3 regions of the Ammoniphilus sp. CFH 90114 genome follow, and region 2 is predicted to be linked to each of the others. Evidence: predicted binding sites of a transcription regulator. Region 2 holds the regulator's gene; each other region holds the start of a gene.
The links. The regulator Rex, encoded in region 2, represses fermentation and respiration genes when NADH is low (regulators of the CRP and FNR family bind a similar motif). The targets are predictions, from matches to a motif close to TTGTGAAATATTTCACAA.

Region 1 (5,792 bases), on a different contig from region 2:
AGGATATCTTGACACGGATGACAAAATTCTGCGATCAACTTTGGGATTTCAAATGAGGCTCGTATTCGGACAGAGCAAGCCTTCCGTCGATGTACTAGACTTTCTTTTGAAGAATAAAGTGATAAAAGAAGGCAATGTCTTTGTACGGACCACTTTGTCCTAACTGTAGCTCTAGTTCAAGCAAATCTTGAAATATTTTGGGGTTATCTTGAATTTCTGTAGTTGTATAGTCAAACACGCAGCGTACACCATAATGCTCTACAAGCTTTAAACTTAATTGTTCAAACCACGTAAGAAAGGTTGTCAATGAATATTGATGTACATACGCCCCAATTAAAGGATTGTATTCTTTTTCTCTGTTCATCATTTCTTTAGCAGCGAATAGATCCATTTCCACAATCGCTTTTTTTAGAACTTTTCCAGCTGGGTTATGTGTAATAATCGATATATATCCTCCAGGATTAAGCAAAGAGTAAAGTTTCCCCAATGCGTCAGTAGGACGATCTAAATACCCTAGCACATTGTGACATAAGATCCAATCATATGTTTTACCTTCCAATAGATCATCTATGTTTTCTAGCTGGCCTTGCAGAAAGGTAATTTCTTGTTTCTTTTCTTTCGCTTTTTGCTCAGCAACACGAATCATGTCTGGTGTCATATCAACACCCGTAACAAGATGTCCTTGTTCAGCTAACCATATCGATGTTAAACCGAAGCCACAGCCTATATCCAAGATATTTAATGTTTTATTCTGAGCTAAATGCTCGGCAATCTGATTCCAGGTGATGGTATAAAAGAGCTTCCCTGAAGTGGTTTCTACATCTCGAAGATAGTCTGGCAAACTCTTCGTAAAAGCTTCAATGATTTTCTGATTTTCAGTCACTGTGTCTCACCTTCTTTTTTACATAGCTATAGGATATCTCCAACATGAGAAGAACATACTAATCACTTAGTCCGTTTTTATCTTTCTTTAACAATTTTGAATACCATATGGAGTGTCGCTTCTTAATATAATCGGCATCTACATACCCTGAAAACATACCCGGAATGAGGTGTCTATTCTCCTTCACGATAAAGGCGGCTAAGTGACCCAAAATTCCAACAATCAAGGTTACAGTCGCTAAGTTATGAAGATGAGTGGACCAGGCAATTACTTCAAATGGTATGTTTAAGCCTGACATATTTTTTATTATTTTGATGATCCCAGTGACTACCAATACCAATATACTTAACCCTATGAATACATAAGCTAGGCGCTGTTCGGCTAAATATTTATCAGACGGTGGTTCTTTTCCTCTTGTAATCATGGCTTTAATAATTTGATAGGATTCCTTTAGATCTCCTCTTCGTGGAACGATGTCATACTCTCTTCTTAACACATGGAATACGATATGATAAACAACTACAAACAATAGTAATATTGCCCCTAGATAATGTAAATACAGGGTGCTAAAGTAATCCCCTAACCATTCGCTGTACGGAAGCTTCGTTACGTTGTATCTCTTATAGAATGGAAGTTGACCTATACCGGATATAATCAAAGTAAAAATGGAAAGAGCGGCAAACCAGTGGACGAAGCGATTGGAAAAACTATGCCTTTTTATTTTTTCTTTCTTATTCATACTCACCCTTTTTCTCTCCTTTCATTGTCCTATAGGCTGCAATTCCCGCCGCCGCTGCTCCAGCAATAGGAGCAATCAAAGCACTCATCATCATTCCGTCAAATGTATCCAGTTTGTTCTCAATATCGATACTCATGCCGGGTCTCCCTGGCAACTGGTCCTTCGTTGTCAACTTATCTTGACGAATCGCTTGATCAATCTTCTCGAACGGTACCTTAGAAACATAGAACGTAGCCGTTCCACCGTTTTGTTTATCCCCGTATACATAGCCACCAACTTCTTTAGCCCTTTCATAAGCTAATGCTTTCATTTCTTCTTTTGACCCCAATATAATGGCTTGCTTTGGACACGAGGTGACACAGGCTGGTTCCATTCCTTTTTCTAGCAGATCCGCACAAAAATCGCATTTGTACATAACACCTCCGCCTGCTAGTTCAGGAAGCAATTTCATATAGAGGCCAACTCCCGCTTGACGCTGTGGTATATCCCAAGGACATGCATCCCGGCACTTTGCTCCTCCCATACAAATCTCATCGTCTATTGTTACGGCTCCAGAAGAAGATTTTTCAATAGCGGCAAAAGGACATAACTTCATACAAGTTGGTTCATCACAATGCATGCACCTGCGTGGAACAAAAACTTCTTCTTTGCGACCCTCATGCTCTACTTCTACGCGGTCTACAAAAGTCAAATTATAGGGAGTTAATCGATCTGTTACCTCTCTTTGATCAGACCAATCTTCGTACTTTTTTTGAGGCCAATAAGGCTTGATAGGTTGCTGAGGTTCTGGAAATCGAGCAGCATTTTTCTTACTACAAGCAGAAACGCATAACGGGACAGGTTCATCTCTACAACCGTCGCATACCGTCAAGTCTATAACCGTTCCCATTCTTTGATCTTCTATGTTTTTTGCTGACACCACAGTCTTTAGCCCACTAACGGCAACTGCTCCAATGGCACTAGATGCTGCCGTTCTCTTTAGAAACGTTCTTCTTGAAATATTATTACTCATTTATCATCCCTCCTTCCCCATAATACCTATACATGTATATATATGCTGTGAATTTTATCACTTCATGAAAAAGATAATAAAAAAACCGACCTTCACAAAGGTCGGCACTGATATCGCACACTTAGTGGGTAGCAGAACCCTGAATCAAAATACTCCTACCCTTTCCTGATATATGCTTTAATTCCTGTTTCAGTGGTGTCTAAGGTTAGCAAGGTATTACCCGTTTTCTTGCACCACGCTTCGACGTCCTGGATAAATCCCCGGTCCGTAGCACAAATTTCTAGAACTTCACCCTTCTTCATTTCTTTCATATTCTTATTGACGGCCAATACAGGACCAGGACATGAAAGCCCACAAGCATTAATCGTTCGATGAATAGGAGTATCATATTGAGATACTTCCTTTGCAATCCCAGAATCATCAACCTCAACTTGAGGACTTGCATTCTGTCCATATACGGCTGAGTACGTTTTCCATCCGCCATCTAGGTTTTTTACAGTAATTCCGTTCTCCCTTAGAATCCGAGCGGCTAAATATCCTCTTAACCCTACTTGGCAGGAAACATAGATCGTCTGATCCTTCGGTAGTTGCTCCAAACGTTTACGAATTTCACCTAAGGGAATATTGATAGATCCTTCAATAAATCCAAAATTCCGTTCAATCGGCTCACGAACATCAACCAACATTCCTCCGTCTTGAATAACTTGATCAATTTCATGCCATTGTACGGTTTTCATTCCATCTTCAATCATGTTGGAAGCGACAAAGCCAGCCATATTGACAGGATCTTTCGCGGAAGAATAAGGGGGAGCGTAAGCAAGCTCCAAGTCGGCCAAATCAAAGACCGTCATCCCAGCTTTAATAGCTGTAGCGATCACATCCATACGCTTATCCGCACCGTCCACTCCAACCGCTTGCGCCCCTAGAATGAAACCCTCCTTGGGGTCAAAGATCAATTTTAAAGCGATGGGATGGGAACCCGGATAATATCCAGCATGGGAACCTGGGTGAATATGAACAACTTCATAGGCTATCCCTAGTCTTTTTAAATTCTTTTCATTATTACCTGTAGATGCTGCTGTATAGTCAAATACTTTGACAACGGAAGTTCCCATCGTACCTGCATACTTTTGTTTTCTATCATAAATATTGTTAGCCACAATTCTTCCTTGACGATTAGCAGGACCCGCAAGTGGGATCATGGCTGGCTGTTTTGTGATGAAATCCACTACTTCAATGGCATCCCCAATCGCATAAATGCTCTCATCGCTCGTCTGAAGGTATTCGTTGACTCGGATTCCACCACGCTCTCCGACCTGCAACCCAGCCTCGACCGCTAGTTTGTTCTCCGGTTTCACTCCAATGGATAATATGGTCATATCGGTTTCAACTTCAGTTCCGCTTGAAAGGATGATTCGCTTTCCTTCATAACTAAAGGATTGAACTCCATCCTGTAAAATCAAGTTTACACCCTTATCCTTCAAGTGCGTATGAAGGATAGCCGCCATCTCATAGTCCAACGGTGCCATGACCTGATTGGCCATTTCTACAAGAGTAACATGAATACCCCGATCGACTAGATTTTCAGCCATTTCCAAACCGATAAATCCACCACCAATCACAACGGCTTGCCTTGGCTTTTGTTCATCTACATGTGCTTTAATTCGATCCGTATCTGGAATGTTTCGAAGAGTAAAGACATGCTTTGCCTCCTCGATACCTGGAATGGGAGGAACGATCGGACTGGCTCCAGGCGACAATACCAACACATCATACCCTTCTTCATAAACCTCTTGAGTAGCTAGATTTTTGACTTCCACGGTTTTTTTATCCCGATTGATGCGCTGAACTTCCGATAGGTTTCGAATATCCAAGTTGAATTTCTCACTCATTCCTTCTACCGTCTGCACTAAGAGCTTATTTCGTTCTTTGATCGTTTCCCCAATATAATAAGGAAGTCCACAATTAGCAAAAGAAATGAACTCTCCACGTTCAAATAGTATGATTTGTGATGTTTCATCAAGTCTTCGTAAACGAGCTGCCGTTGTTGCTCCACCTGCTACACCACCAACGATCATAATTTTCTTCATGGTTTCTCCCACCTTTGGTTGTTTTATTTTTATGTTTCTTTGGATTTAGTTGTTTTCATGGGTTAAGTATAAAAGAGAACTCGCCGATAGTATGTGAAAAAACTCACACATGTACAGGTATATGTATATTTGTTTCCCTTTTCATTCAACCACTGGTTTAGCTTTCAAAAAAAAATGAAGATAATGTGACGAATCTAGGAAAGCCAACATTCATAATGAACAAATGAGTATAATGTATGTAAAAGAATAGAGAGATAAGGGTGGTGGATCTACATGAAATTAAAGTTCTTTTCCGTCGCTTTATTGGCAACGCTTGTCTTAACGGGTTGTACTGGAGGAAGTTCGAGTGATAGTAGCTCTTTAACTATAAAGGAAACAAAAAACATGAAAGAATTGGTGCATGATTACAGTGTTGGCAACCAAAAAGCTGAGTCTGCCTCCATCACGTCCCACCAATTAACTGTCACCGATAGTAAAGGAAGTAAGTCTGTTTATGATTTACCAGAAGACGAGTTTTTTGTTTCTATTGCACCTTATGTTAGTCAAACCCATCCTTGAACGAATCATAGCCTGACAGGTTGTCAAGGCGAATTAGTAAGTGAAGAGTTTAAAGTTTACATTGAAGACGCAGAAGGTAATGTGATACTAGACGAAACGGTAAAATCACACCCGAATGGATTCATCGATTTATGGCTGCCGCGCGATAATACCTACCGAACCAAGATTGAACACGGTGGAAAAATAGTGGAATCAGAGATTTCTACTTTTGAGGGTGACCCCACCTGTATTACAACTATGCAATTGATGTAGAAACAGCACCTTAGGTGCTGTTTCTTTTTTTTAGGGCCTCATATTGGAGTATGCCTCATCCCGGACTATGGTCTTTTTTCCTAGTTGCTTTTATACTGATTGAGAATGGACATAACGTCGTTTAGTATGCGTTTAAACTGTTCCTTCAACCCTTTACTTAATCCTAAATGGAAATCCAATTCAAACGGTTCTATCCCAATTAGCATTCCTTGCTTTCGCTCTCCGAACTGATGTAGTAAGTCAAGAAAGTGTAAATGG
Region 2 (5,792 bases):
AAGGTCGTTTTCCATATTACGCAAAGAAGAGAAGACAGAAATCATCTCGTCCCATATGGTTTTGACGGATTCTAGTCCACTGTCTTGAGCGAGGTATCCTAGTTGAACATCTTTACCTTTACGAATATCTCCGGTATCTGGAAGGAATTGCCCAGTAATAATCTTTAGAAGTGTAGATTTTCCTGCTCCATTAACTCCGACAAGTCCAATTCTCTCGCCGGTTTGAATCTGCAGGTTTATTCCGCTGAGTATGGGTTCTGCAGCAAACGATTTGGAAATGTCAACTGCTTGTAATAAAATCATGGATGTCACCTCGTATTAATATACATTCTTTAGTTTACCACATTCCTTATGCGAAAGGTGACGGGGAAGGGAGGAAGATGAACATAGTGAGCAAAAAATGGTTAAGAAAGCAAATACTATCCAAGAGAAGTCAGATAGAGAGCAGTATAAGAAAGAAAAAGTCTGAGCAAATTGTTCGTCAAATATTAGATAACCAAAGCTATAAAGAAGCAAAAACTTTGTTTTCCTTTGTCCCTTTTGGGGATGAAGTGGATATTCGTGAGCTGTTATCGACGGCCTTGCAAGAGGGAAAAGAAGTCGTTATTCCGAAGACGTTTGTAGAAAAAAAAGAAATGGTTCCTTACCTGTTTAGGGGATGGGAAACCTTAGTTCCGGGAATCTATGGCATCTTAGAGCCTGACCCCGAAATATCACCGACAGCGAATCTAGAGAAAATAGATCTTATTATTATGCCAGGTGTAGCTTTTGACCATAATGGTGGAAGACTTGGGTATGGAGGGGGCTACTATGATCGTTTTTTGTCAAAGCTTCCTAAACTGCCAAGGATGATCGCACCTTGTTTTGTAGAACAAATCGTAGAATCCATTCCAATGGATGACCATGACTTCCGGATGGAAACCATTGTTACGGACGAGGGATGGATTGACTGTATAAATTCGTTTTAATTACGTTGTGAAATCATGTACAATATAGATGGACTCTTGTTACTGAACTGAGACTTATTTATCTTTCAACTAGGAGGATTTTCATGTCTGTATATAAAATTGGTGTTGTCACAGCGAGCAATTCGATTTATCGAGGAGAAAGAGAAAACGATAGCGTAGAAAAGCTAATTGAGTTGCTAAAGAAGCACTTAGATAGTGAGATACATATTCATCGCACTGTTCCCGATAGCATCGAGATGCTGAAGGAGACTATGATTGAGCTAACGGATAGAGAAAGAGTGGATTTACTTTTAACCGTTGGTGGAACGGGACTTAGTCCGGAGGATGTGACTCCTGAAGCTACAGAAGGGGTTATCGATCGCCATGTTCCAGGACTAGCGGAAGAGATGAGAAGGGCATCTCTTGCGAATTCTCGTCGTGCGATGCTCACTCGTGCGATTTCAGGTACACGAGGCAACACCCTAATTGTGAACTTTCCTGGCAACCCTAAGGGAGTGGAAGAGTGTTTTACAGCTATATGCGACCAGATTCCACATGCGATTAATATCATTCATGGGAATGTGGGGGTTGGATCTATTACAAGGGAGGAAAAGTGGTGAAATCTTCGTACTTGATAGAAGTGCCAGTTGAACAAGCTGTGGGAATGAGACTCGGTCATGACTTGACTCGTATTCTCCCAGGTGAGTTTAAAGGAAGAGCATTTAAGGCGGGGCATGAAATCACACCAGAAGATATACCTCTATTGTTAGACATCGGAAAAAGACATATTTATATCATGGACATACCTGTTGGCTACCTTCATGAGAATGAGGGAGCGGAAAGAATGGCGAAGGCACTAGCGGGGGGCGAAATCCTCTTAACAGAGCCAGTCGAAGGAAAAGTGACACTTAAATCCAAGATACATGGTTTGCTCAAGGTTCGAGCAGATATTGTTCACCAGGTCAATGAACTAGAAGGAATCTCTTTATCTACCTTAGTAGATAATCAAGTGGTCCAACCGGGTCAATCCTTGGCTGGTGTTCGGCCCATCCCATTGATTATTGAGGAAGGCAAGATTCTGGCAGTTGAACGATTAGCAGAACAATCTGCTCTCTCCGTGAAGCCCTTTAAGCCTATGAGGGTGGGGGTCGTAACAACGGGAAGTGAGGTTTATACCGGAAGAATTCAGGACAAGTTTGGTCCTGTCATCCGGGCGAAGCTTAAGGCTTTCGGCTCTGAAGTAATAGAGCAAAGACTTGCGAATGATGATGCCGAGCAGATTCAGAATGAGATAAGGTACTTTATCGATAAAAAGGTTGACTTGATCCTCGTGACTGGAGGAATGTCGGTGGATCCTGACGATCGTACACCTGGCGCAATCAAAGGGGTAGGAGCTGAAGTGGTCCGCTACGGAACCCCTATGCTTCCAGGCTCTATGCTGCTGATGGCCTATTACGGGGATATTCCGATCATGGGACTACCAGGATGCGTAATGCATGATCCGCATACTTCCTTTGATGTGTTCTTGCCTAGAATTCTTGCGGGAGAGAAGATCACAGCCAAAGATATTACCTCCATGGGCTACGGAGGATTTCATTCGTGTTAGTAAATTGACGATGAGGAGGTGAGCTCATGGAACAAGCTATACCTAAAGTAACAGCGAAGAGACTTCCCATATATTTTCGATATCTTCACGGGCTTTCCTCATTGGGTATTACTAGGGTTTCTTCAGCAGAGCTCAGCCGGTCGCTGAATATTGATCCAGCAACAATACGTCGAGATCTTTCCTATTTAGGAGCGTTAGGGAGAAAAGGTTATGGGTATGATGTAGAGTATTTAATTCAATTTCTAAGAGAGTTCTTGAAGCAGGATGAAACAACCCATGTTATCCTCGTGGGAGTGGGAAATTTAGGTACCGCTCTCCTTCAGTATGACTTCTTAAAAAATAACGCGATGATAGTTGCCGCGTTTGATAATGATCCATCGAAGGTTGGACAAAAGATAAATGGAATCCCGATTTATCCTTTGAATGATTTTGTAAGTGTAGTGGAAGAGGAGGATGCATTAGTTGCTATCCTTACCGTGCCGGTACATGCAGCGCAAGATGTTACGGATCAACTTGTGAAATCTGGAATTAAGGGAATCCTAAATTTTACCCCGACTAGATTGCAAGTACCCGAGGATATAAAAATTCATTATATCGATCTTAGCGTTGAGTTGCAGTCGCTTGTCTACTTTTTGAAAAAAAATGAACCGGTGGTCGTAGAAGAAAATGAATGATAAAGAAATGTCAATGGTGGATCACCTATCTGAGCTAAGAAAAAGGCTTATTTGGGTTATTTCCTTTTTTATCTTGTTTATGATCATAGGTTTTGTCGTAGCACCAACCCTTGTAGAACATTTAAAGAATGATCCAGCTGCGTCTAACATTTCGTGGCATGTATTTGGGTTCTCGGATGCTCTGCGGATCTATATGCAAGTGGCCTTTATCATTGCTGTTATACTGACGTTGCCTGTTATTTTATTTCATGTGTGGCGATTTATGTCTCCAGGACTTACCCAAGTGGAGCAGAGGGCCTTGCTGATTTATATTCCTTTTGCCATTATCTTACTGCTGTTGGGCTTAAGCTTCGGCTATTATATCTTACTTCCTATGATTATTGGGTTTATGTCCAACTTCACGTTTGCTTTGGGGGCAGAAGAAACCTACGGGCTAACGCAATATTTCCAGTTCATGTTTAACTTAATTCTTCCTGTCAGCTTGCTTTTTGAACTCCCAGTCGTCATTTTGTTTTTGACCACGATTCGGGTGGTCAACCCGATGATTCTTAAGAAGTTCCGCAAGTATTCTATATTGATCTTTGTCACCATCGCAGCTTTAGTTACCCCACCAGACTTTATATCCAATATTCTTGTCTCCATCCCGCTCATTGCGCTTTATGAGATTAGTATCTGGCTATCCGGATTCGTCTATCGCAAACAGAAGGAAAGAGACAAGGAATGGGAAGAAGAATTTGCGATTATTAAAACAGACGATTAAGAGGAGAGTGATCTCCTCTTTTTTGTGATGGATTGGGTTGCGTCCCTTCAGGATTCACTAAAATCGATAAAATACTCTCCACATATGACCCTTGGTATGCTTAGCCTCACCTTGGGACAAAATGGAAAGGGTAAATCTGTAGTTCATACATATATTTACAAATTTTTAATAAAAAAAGTGATTTAGGGGCTTGCAAAGTTGGGGAAAAATGACTATTATAATAAATGTGTTAGCACTCAAGTTGAATGAGTGCTAATAAAACGCAAATGTCCTTAAGGAGGGTGTTTCACAGTGTTAAGACCATTAGGTGATCGCGTGGTTATCGAAGCAATTGCTAAGGAAGAGACAACAGCAAGTGGGATCGTTCTACCAGACACAGCAAAGGAAAAGCCTCAAGAGGGCCGCGTTGTAGCTGTAGGTTCTGGACGTATTGAGAACGGAGAGCGCGTTGCCCTTGAAGTGAAAGAAGGCGACAAAGTTATCTTCTCTAAGTACGCTGGTACTGAAGTGAAATTCGGTGACAAAGAATTGTTGATCATGCGTGAAAGCGACATTCTTGCTATCTTACAATAATTGAGTTCATTGGGACTATAAGGTCCAACTGGACTCGTCCCTTCGTAAATAAATCTCGGGTTTACATATATGAATTAGAAGGAGGCATCTTTAAATGGCAAAGGATATTAGATTTAGTGAAGAAGCTCGCCGCGCTATGCTTCGTGGTGTGGATACTCTAGCTAATGCGGTTAAAGTAACTCTAGGACCAAAAGGCCGTAACGTAGTTCTTGAGAAGAAGTTTGGATCTCCTCTTATCACAAACGATGGTGTTACCATTGCAAAGGAAATCGAACTAGAAGATGCATTCGAAAACATGGGTGCTCAATTAGTTAAAGAAGTAGCTACGAAGACAAACGACGTAGCGGGTGACGGTACAACAACGGCAACGGTATTGGCTCAAGCTATGATCCGTGAAGGTTTGAAAAACGTTACTTCCGGAGCTAACCCAATGGTTATCCGCAAGGGTATCGAAAAGGCTGTTCGTGCAGCGGTTGAAGAGATTAAGAATATCTCTAAAACTGTTGAAACGAAAGAATCCATTGCACAAGTTGCTGCGATCTCTGCTGCTGATGACGAAATCGGTACGTTGATTGCAGAAGCTATGGAAAAGGTAGGTAAGGAAGGCGTTATCACAGTAGAAGAGTCCAAAGGATTCAATACTGAACTAGATGTGGTTGAAGGTATGCAATTTGACCGCGGATACGTATCTCCTTACATGATCACTGACACTGACAAGATGGAAGCTGTTCTTGAGAATCCTTACATCTTGATCACAGATAAGAAGATCTCTAGCATTCAAGAAATTTTACCAGTACTAGAGAAAGTTGTACAACAAGGCAAGCCGTTGTTGATCATCTCTGAAGATCTAGAAGGGGAAGCTCTTGCAACTCTAGTAGTGAATAAGCTTCGTGGAACTTTCACTGCTGTAGCAGTTAAGGCTCCTGGATTTGGAGATCGTCGTAAGGCTATGCTTGAAGATATCGCGGTATTAACTGGCGGTCAAGTAATCACAGAAGATCTTGGTTTAGACCTTAAGGCTGCAACGATCCAACATCTTGGTACTGCAGGACGTGTAGTTGTTTCTAAAGAAAACACTACAATCGTTGAAGGTGCTGGAGATAAAGCTAACATCGAAGCTCGCGTGAAGCAAATCCGTGCACAAGTAGAAACGACTACTTCTGATTTCGATAAAGAAAAGCTTCAAGAGCGCTTGGCTAAATTAGCTGGCGGTGTAGCGGTTATTAAAGTTG
Region 3 (5,792 bases), on a different contig from region 2:
GAAGGCGCTTTATGTGTATCCCGCCCTTATCCCGGTGTCAGTTCCATCTTTGGTTCATACTTTTCACTGGGGAACAAAAGGGAAAAAGGGTGGGATTTTGGAGGATGCTACCCAAATCACGGGGATTCGTGAATATCAGAGTGGAGATGAAATGAGAAGAATGGATTGGTTGGCTAGTGCCAGAACGGGAACGTTGCAGACCAAGGTGTTTCAGCCTGTTCTTCCTCGGCAGCTGATGATCGCGTTTGATGCAGCCGGGTTTGAGGTGCGGGAGGCAGGGACCTATGAACGGGTTTTATCTATTATTGCCTCCGTTTCTCTTGTGTATCATCAGCGAGGAATCGAAGTGGGTTTCACGTCAAACGCTGCGGGTCGGCAAGTCGTCTACCACCCTCCGTCTTCTAAGCTGAACCCTCTGTTGGATGACCTGGCTAGAATCAGGGTCGAGAATGCTCCTATCGCTGGTCATTTATTGAAATGGATAGGAGCAAATCCGACCTCTATCCTTTTTTACTTTTGTGAAAGGGTGGAAGAATCACACGTGCAATGGATTAGAGCGAATTCTAAACGAGCGCCCTATATGATGTTTTACTATCTTGAGGAGTCAGACGAAGGAAAAAGGCTGGAAGGACAAGCCAAGTCGATCAAGAGTCTGCAAGGGGGGATCGGGTGAGTCTGCGATCGGCCTTGAAACGAGGGATATGCCTTTATAGTGAAGGAATATGGTTGTATTTTGGATTAGCTCTGTATGCCAAAATTGAGTGGCAGAGGACTGAGCTTTTTTTACCTTGGACCTGGCTCTTTATAGGTGTTACGGGATTTTTGATTCCTTTGCTCTTGCAAAAATGGACTCAGAAAGTGTCCGTCTTGTTTGGCGTTAGTTTAATTGCTCTCCTACCTCAGCTGTATGGGAGTTGGAAATTAGGGATTCAGGCAGGTTATGGCTATGCTGGTTTGGTAACTTTTCTCCTTTTCGTGTTATATGTCCGAAGCGGTTATCTGGTTTATCATGAGCCTACTCGTGTGCAGTTGATCTTGCGCTTTGAGGGAAATGTCATATTGTATATCCTCTTTGTTCTCTTCATGACGGTGAACCCAGATGTGGAGCAGTTCCTCCACTTGCCTTTTGTTGTGGGAATCCTCGCAAGCTTGATGGCAATTGTTTTCACCCTACAGCCAGAGGAGGCTGGACAGGAATCGGTTCAAGTGAGAACGGTGGGAAGCATGGGGAATGTGGCCGTTCCCATGCTAGGTGTTGTCTTATTAGGAATCTTGTTCGGATTATCGGTGCTCATGCCACAAGTACGAACAGGGATGGTCGGCTTGTTGACCAATCTGGCAGAAGGTGGCGTCTGGTTGGGAAAATGGGCTCTTGGGGTGATCACCTGGCTTCTTAGTCTAGTATCTGTAACCGAGGAGATGGGAGTATTGCCTCCTGCACCTGGACAAGTATCGCCAGGGAATCAGGAAGGAGAATGGGTGCAGAGCCTTTCGTTTCCTTGGCAATTGGTCCTTTTTCTCTTGCTTGTTTCGTTAATTGTCGTGCTATGGTTGGTATTTGGGCATAGACCGAGGATGAAGCCCGTTTCCCGGAGTCCTGTTAAAATAAGACAAACTTGGAATCGTCCCTCATGGAAGGCGATCTGGAGTCGATTGGTTAATTATTTGCGACAATGTTTAGAGAAGTGGAGAAGGAAGTTTCCGGGTTACTATGCTCTTCAGCTCTATTGGTATTTTCATCAGGTAGAGCAATGGGGAAGGAAACAAGGGGTAACTCGTCTTGCTGCTGAAACCCCAAGGGAATATAGCATTCGACTGGCTGGCCGTGTAGAGTTGTCGGATGCGCAACGTTCCATGTTAATTAGGTTAGGGGACTGTTATACGGCAGCGTACTATTCAGGTGGAAGGAAAGTGGATGATCGTGAATTTGGTCAGCTGATTACGGAATTAAGAGGATACAGGACATCTTAGCGGAAACTTTTTCCGCTATTTTTTATTTTGCTGGGAAAAGGAACTGAATAGGGGGATAAATTTCCTTTATTTCATCATGAAAGCGCATACAATTTGGTTTAAAGAGAAATAACGGAACTTATTCCTTCTATATCATGGTGAAATGGTCATTTTCCAAGAATAGCGGAAGTTTCTCCCGCTATTCTTGTGTGCCTCAATTACAGGTCCACGATGAGTAGACAAATACCCCATAAATGTCTTCGTTTATACCCTATAGGGGGTATCTAGTTCGTTTATGTCTAAATTATGACACCCTCCATTTTTGTGAGATCTGTCACAAACAGAATCTACTATCTAGCTTATTCTAGAAGCATCTCAGTGAGAAACAATCGAATCCGGATTCTACAACGTAAGTATTACTCGATCGAAGGAGGTTCGAAATGGGCAAAAAAGGAATTCAATTTATACTTGGATTTGTTCTAGCCTTTGGACTAGGATATTTGATTTATCAAGGAATGGGCTCCGAGGTGGCAGAGGTTGTCGAGCCACAAGTAACAGAGCCAGCTCCAGTTAGCGCGACCACCGAGCCAGCAGCTACAACAGCAGAAACAGAGGTTCTTGTTCAGAAAGGTTGTTTGGCTTGCCATGCCGTATCTGGCCTCGGACTGGATGGGGGAGTGACGGGACCAGACTTATCGCAGGCTTATATGAATGTGGCCGATAAACATGGGGTGCCATTGGACGAATTCCTGAAGGCGCCGACTTCTGCGGTCATGTCTAGTGTGCTTGGAAGCAATCCGTTAACAGATGAAGAACGCCAAGCTTTAATAGAAGCTTTACAGAAAGCGTCGGGACATTAGAGGGGGGGCTAGGAAATGAAAAAGTGGATACCAGTATTATCAGGGGTGACTGCAGGATTTTTAGCTGCGACAGTGTTCTTCGCAGACTTTAATGTAGGAACCAAAACCGCTGCCGTGGATCCTGCGGTGAAAAGCAATGCTGAAAAGGTGTATGTACCTTTTGGGGAAAAGGATGAGTACTACCTATTCGCTTCAGGAGGACATTCCGGACAAATGTTTATCTACGGGGTTCCGTCGATGAGACATATTCGGACCGTGCCTGTATTCTCCCATGATTCCGCTACCGGATATGGATGGGACGAGCATACCAAGGAATTGATGGGAGGCTATACATGGGGAGATCTACATCACCCGGCGTTTTCCGAGACCAATGGAGATTATGACGGAAAATGGATGTTTGCCACGGATGTCGGAAACAGCCGGGCTGCGGTGATGGGGCTTGATTCCTTTACGGTTCGCGATATTATCGAGGTACCTAATACAAGCGGACCGCACTGTGCAGCCTTCGTGACCGACAATACGGAATATATCTTCTTGCCTACTCGATTTGCCGTACCATTAGGCAGTGAATATGCTTCGCTTGACGAATACAGTGAAAAGTATCGTGGAGTAATGTCTGCAGTGAGCTTTGATGAGCAGACGGAAAAATTAAATGTAGCTTGGCAAGTGGCTCTTCCGCCGTGGTCTTATGACCTATCGGATGCTGGAAAAGGCATATCTAAGGACTGGGCCGTGCTAACAACCTATAACACGGAAGAAGCAACCACGAATTTAGAAATTAATGCGTCTCAAGCCGATCGTGATTATATCGTTCTTTTTAACTGGAAGGAACTTGAGAAAATGGTTGCTGATGGCCAGTTTGATGAAGTGAATGGTCAGAAAATTATTTTCCCGGAAAAGCATAAAGGGTCCATTTACCTGATTCCTGTAGCTAAGTCTCCGCATGGTGTAGACGTGACTCCAGATGGAAAGCGATTCATCGCTTCAGGGAAGCTGGCTCCAGCGATGACGATCTTCTCTTTTGAGAAAGCTTTCGCTGCGATTGAAAACAAGGAATTTGCAGGCGAGAGAAACGGCATCCCTGTTCTAAACTATGAATCCGTCATGGAACGAGAAGTCAATCCAGAGAATGCACTAGGACCATTGCATACCCAGTTTGACGATAAGGGAATGGCTTATACGACCATGTTCATCTCTTCTGAAGTGGTGAAGTGGGATCCGAATACAGGGGAGACCCTTGATCGTGTAGCCGTGCAATATTCTCCTGGACACTCCGTTGCAGCGGAGGGAGATACGGTAAGCCCAGATGGTAAGTATTTGATTGCTCTAAACAAAATTGCCAAGGATAGCTACTTATCCGTTGGACCATCCCATCCGGAATCGATGCAGCTCATTGATATCTCTGGAAAGATGGAAGTCATTCAATCCGCGCCTGTGAATCCAGAACCGCATTACGCTCAGATGATTAAAGCTGACAAAATCAATACCTTCACCGTTTATCCAAAAGATGAGAACAGACCAAACTCCGTCTGGAAGCAAGAAGATACACGCATTGAACGAATCGGGGATGAGGTTCATGTGTATGGAATTGCGATGCGCTCGAAGTTTATCTTTGATGCAAAATCAGAACGTCCTGACGTCATTGAAGTCAATGAAGGAGATAATGTCGTTCTTCATTTAACGAATATTGATTTAGATCAAGACATTACCCACGGCTTTGCCATCAATATGTATAACCTCAATATTGAAGTGCAGCCAGGCCAAACGAACACGCTGAGATTCAAGGCAGATAAGGCCGGTACTTATCCGCTATACTGCACGAATTTCTGCTCGGCACTGCATCAAGAGATGACAGGGTATCTACTCGTGAAGCCGAAAAAGTAATCACATGGAGCAGGGATCAGGCTAGCTGATCCCTCCTTCCATCTTAAGGAAAGAGGGATGAAAAAAATGAATAAAAAACTTTCCCTGTCTTCGTCGTTACTTGTATCGATAGCCTCTGTCCTATTGTTTGCAAGTCTCTTCTTTCCGTGGTGGGGAATGCAATTTATCGCGCCACAGTATCCAGAAGGCCTCGATATCATCGTGTATCCTAATAAACTTGAAGGACAGATTGAAATCATCAATGGATTAAATCATTACATCGGGATGAAGGAGTTTAGTGAAAAAAATTTCCCTGAGTTAAACTATTTGCCCTATATAATCGGCGGCTTGGCCCTACTCGTTTTAGGTGCTGGGTGGTGGAGAAGATGGAAGGGGCTGGCTGCGACGGCCCTACTCTATGCTGTTGGGGGGGTGTTAGGGGTCTATGATATCCATCGCTGGCTAAAGGACTTCGGAACGAACCTTGATCCTAAAGCACCAATAAAGATTGATCCCTTCATTCCTCCGATATATGGGGAGAATCAAATCGCTAACTTTATCACCCATAGTTATTTTTCTACCGGATCTTTTCTACTTGGGGCGTCTTTTCTCCTTATTCTATGGGTTCTGTGGAAGGAGAGGAAGAGATGTTAAAGAAAGGGCTTCTGCTTGCTACAGGTTTGTTTTGTATGCTGGGGTCTGCACCCCTTATGGAAGCAAGCTCCGATCTACAACGGTTGGTTGAACAGACAGCGGAGGGTGGGGTTCTCACCTTATCCTCTGCTGCTCCTTATGAGGGAAATGTCATTATCGATAAGCCCATGACGCTTCGTGGGGAAGAAGGAACGGTTATTCGGGGGGATGGTACAGGGAATGTAATTACCATTACCGCTCCAGGTGTCCGACTGGAAGGACTTCATATTACTCACAGCAGCTTTAGTCGAAATTCGGAAGAGGAATATGCAGCTGTGAAGGTGATGTCGGATGGAAACCTACTCGAAAATTTGACCATCACTGACTCCTATCATGGTATCTATCTGAGCGGAGCCCATCACAACCAGATCTCTCAAACGACCATCAAGGGCAAAGGAGATCAAGAAATTGCGGGTCAAGGGAATG

Region 1: the regulator Rex is predicted to act here: its motif matches at 2,680-2,697, upstream of EIZ39_RS11060 (4Fe-4S dicluster domain-containing protein).
Region 3: the regulator Rex is predicted to act here: its motif matches at 2,273-2,290, upstream of EIZ39_RS22710 (cytochrome C).

The regions. Positions count from the first base shown of each region.
Region 1 covers NZ_SDLI01000004.1:186,105-191,896, forward strand. Annotated here, with positions in the region: gene EIZ39_RS11050 (class I SAM-dependent methyltransferase) at 95-883, opposite strand; gene EIZ39_RS11055 (formate dehydrogenase subunit gamma) at 942-1,622, opposite strand; gene EIZ39_RS11060 (4Fe-4S dicluster domain-containing protein) at 1,615-2,634, opposite strand; gene EIZ39_RS11065 (CoA-disulfide reductase) at 2,790-4,724, opposite strand; gene EIZ39_RS27070 (CueP family metal-binding protein) at 4,998-5,534, shown strand; gene EIZ39_RS11080 (hydrogenase maturation protease) at 5,615-5,792, opposite strand, start outside.
Region 2 covers NZ_SDLI01000008.1:34,567-40,358, reverse strand. Annotated here, with positions in the region: gene abc-f (ribosomal protection-like ABC-F family protein) at 1-303, opposite strand, end outside; gene EIZ39_RS17540 (5-formyltetrahydrofolate cyclo-ligase) at 390-968, shown strand; gene EIZ39_RS17535 (MogA/MoaB family molybdenum cofactor biosynthesis protein) at 1,052-1,567, shown strand; gene EIZ39_RS17530 (molybdopterin-binding protein) at 1,561-2,553, shown strand; gene EIZ39_RS17525 (redox-sensing transcriptional repressor Rex) at 2,580-3,227, shown strand; gene tatC (twin-arginine translocase subunit TatC) at 3,220-3,987, shown strand; gene groES (co-chaperone GroES) at 4,279-4,560, shown strand; gene groL (chaperonin GroEL) at 4,655-5,792, shown strand, end outside.
Region 3 covers NZ_SDLI01000015.1:10,565-16,356, reverse strand. Annotated here, with positions in the region: gene EIZ39_RS22720 (DUF58 domain-containing protein) at 1-673, shown strand, start outside; gene EIZ39_RS22715 (DUF4129 domain-containing protein) at 670-1,971, shown strand; gene EIZ39_RS22710 (cytochrome C) at 2,391-2,810, shown strand; gene nosZ (Sec-dependent nitrous-oxide reductase) at 2,826-4,694, shown strand; gene EIZ39_RS22700 (hypothetical protein) at 4,761-5,327, shown strand; gene nosD (nitrous oxide reductase family maturation protein NosD) at 5,321-5,792, shown strand, end outside.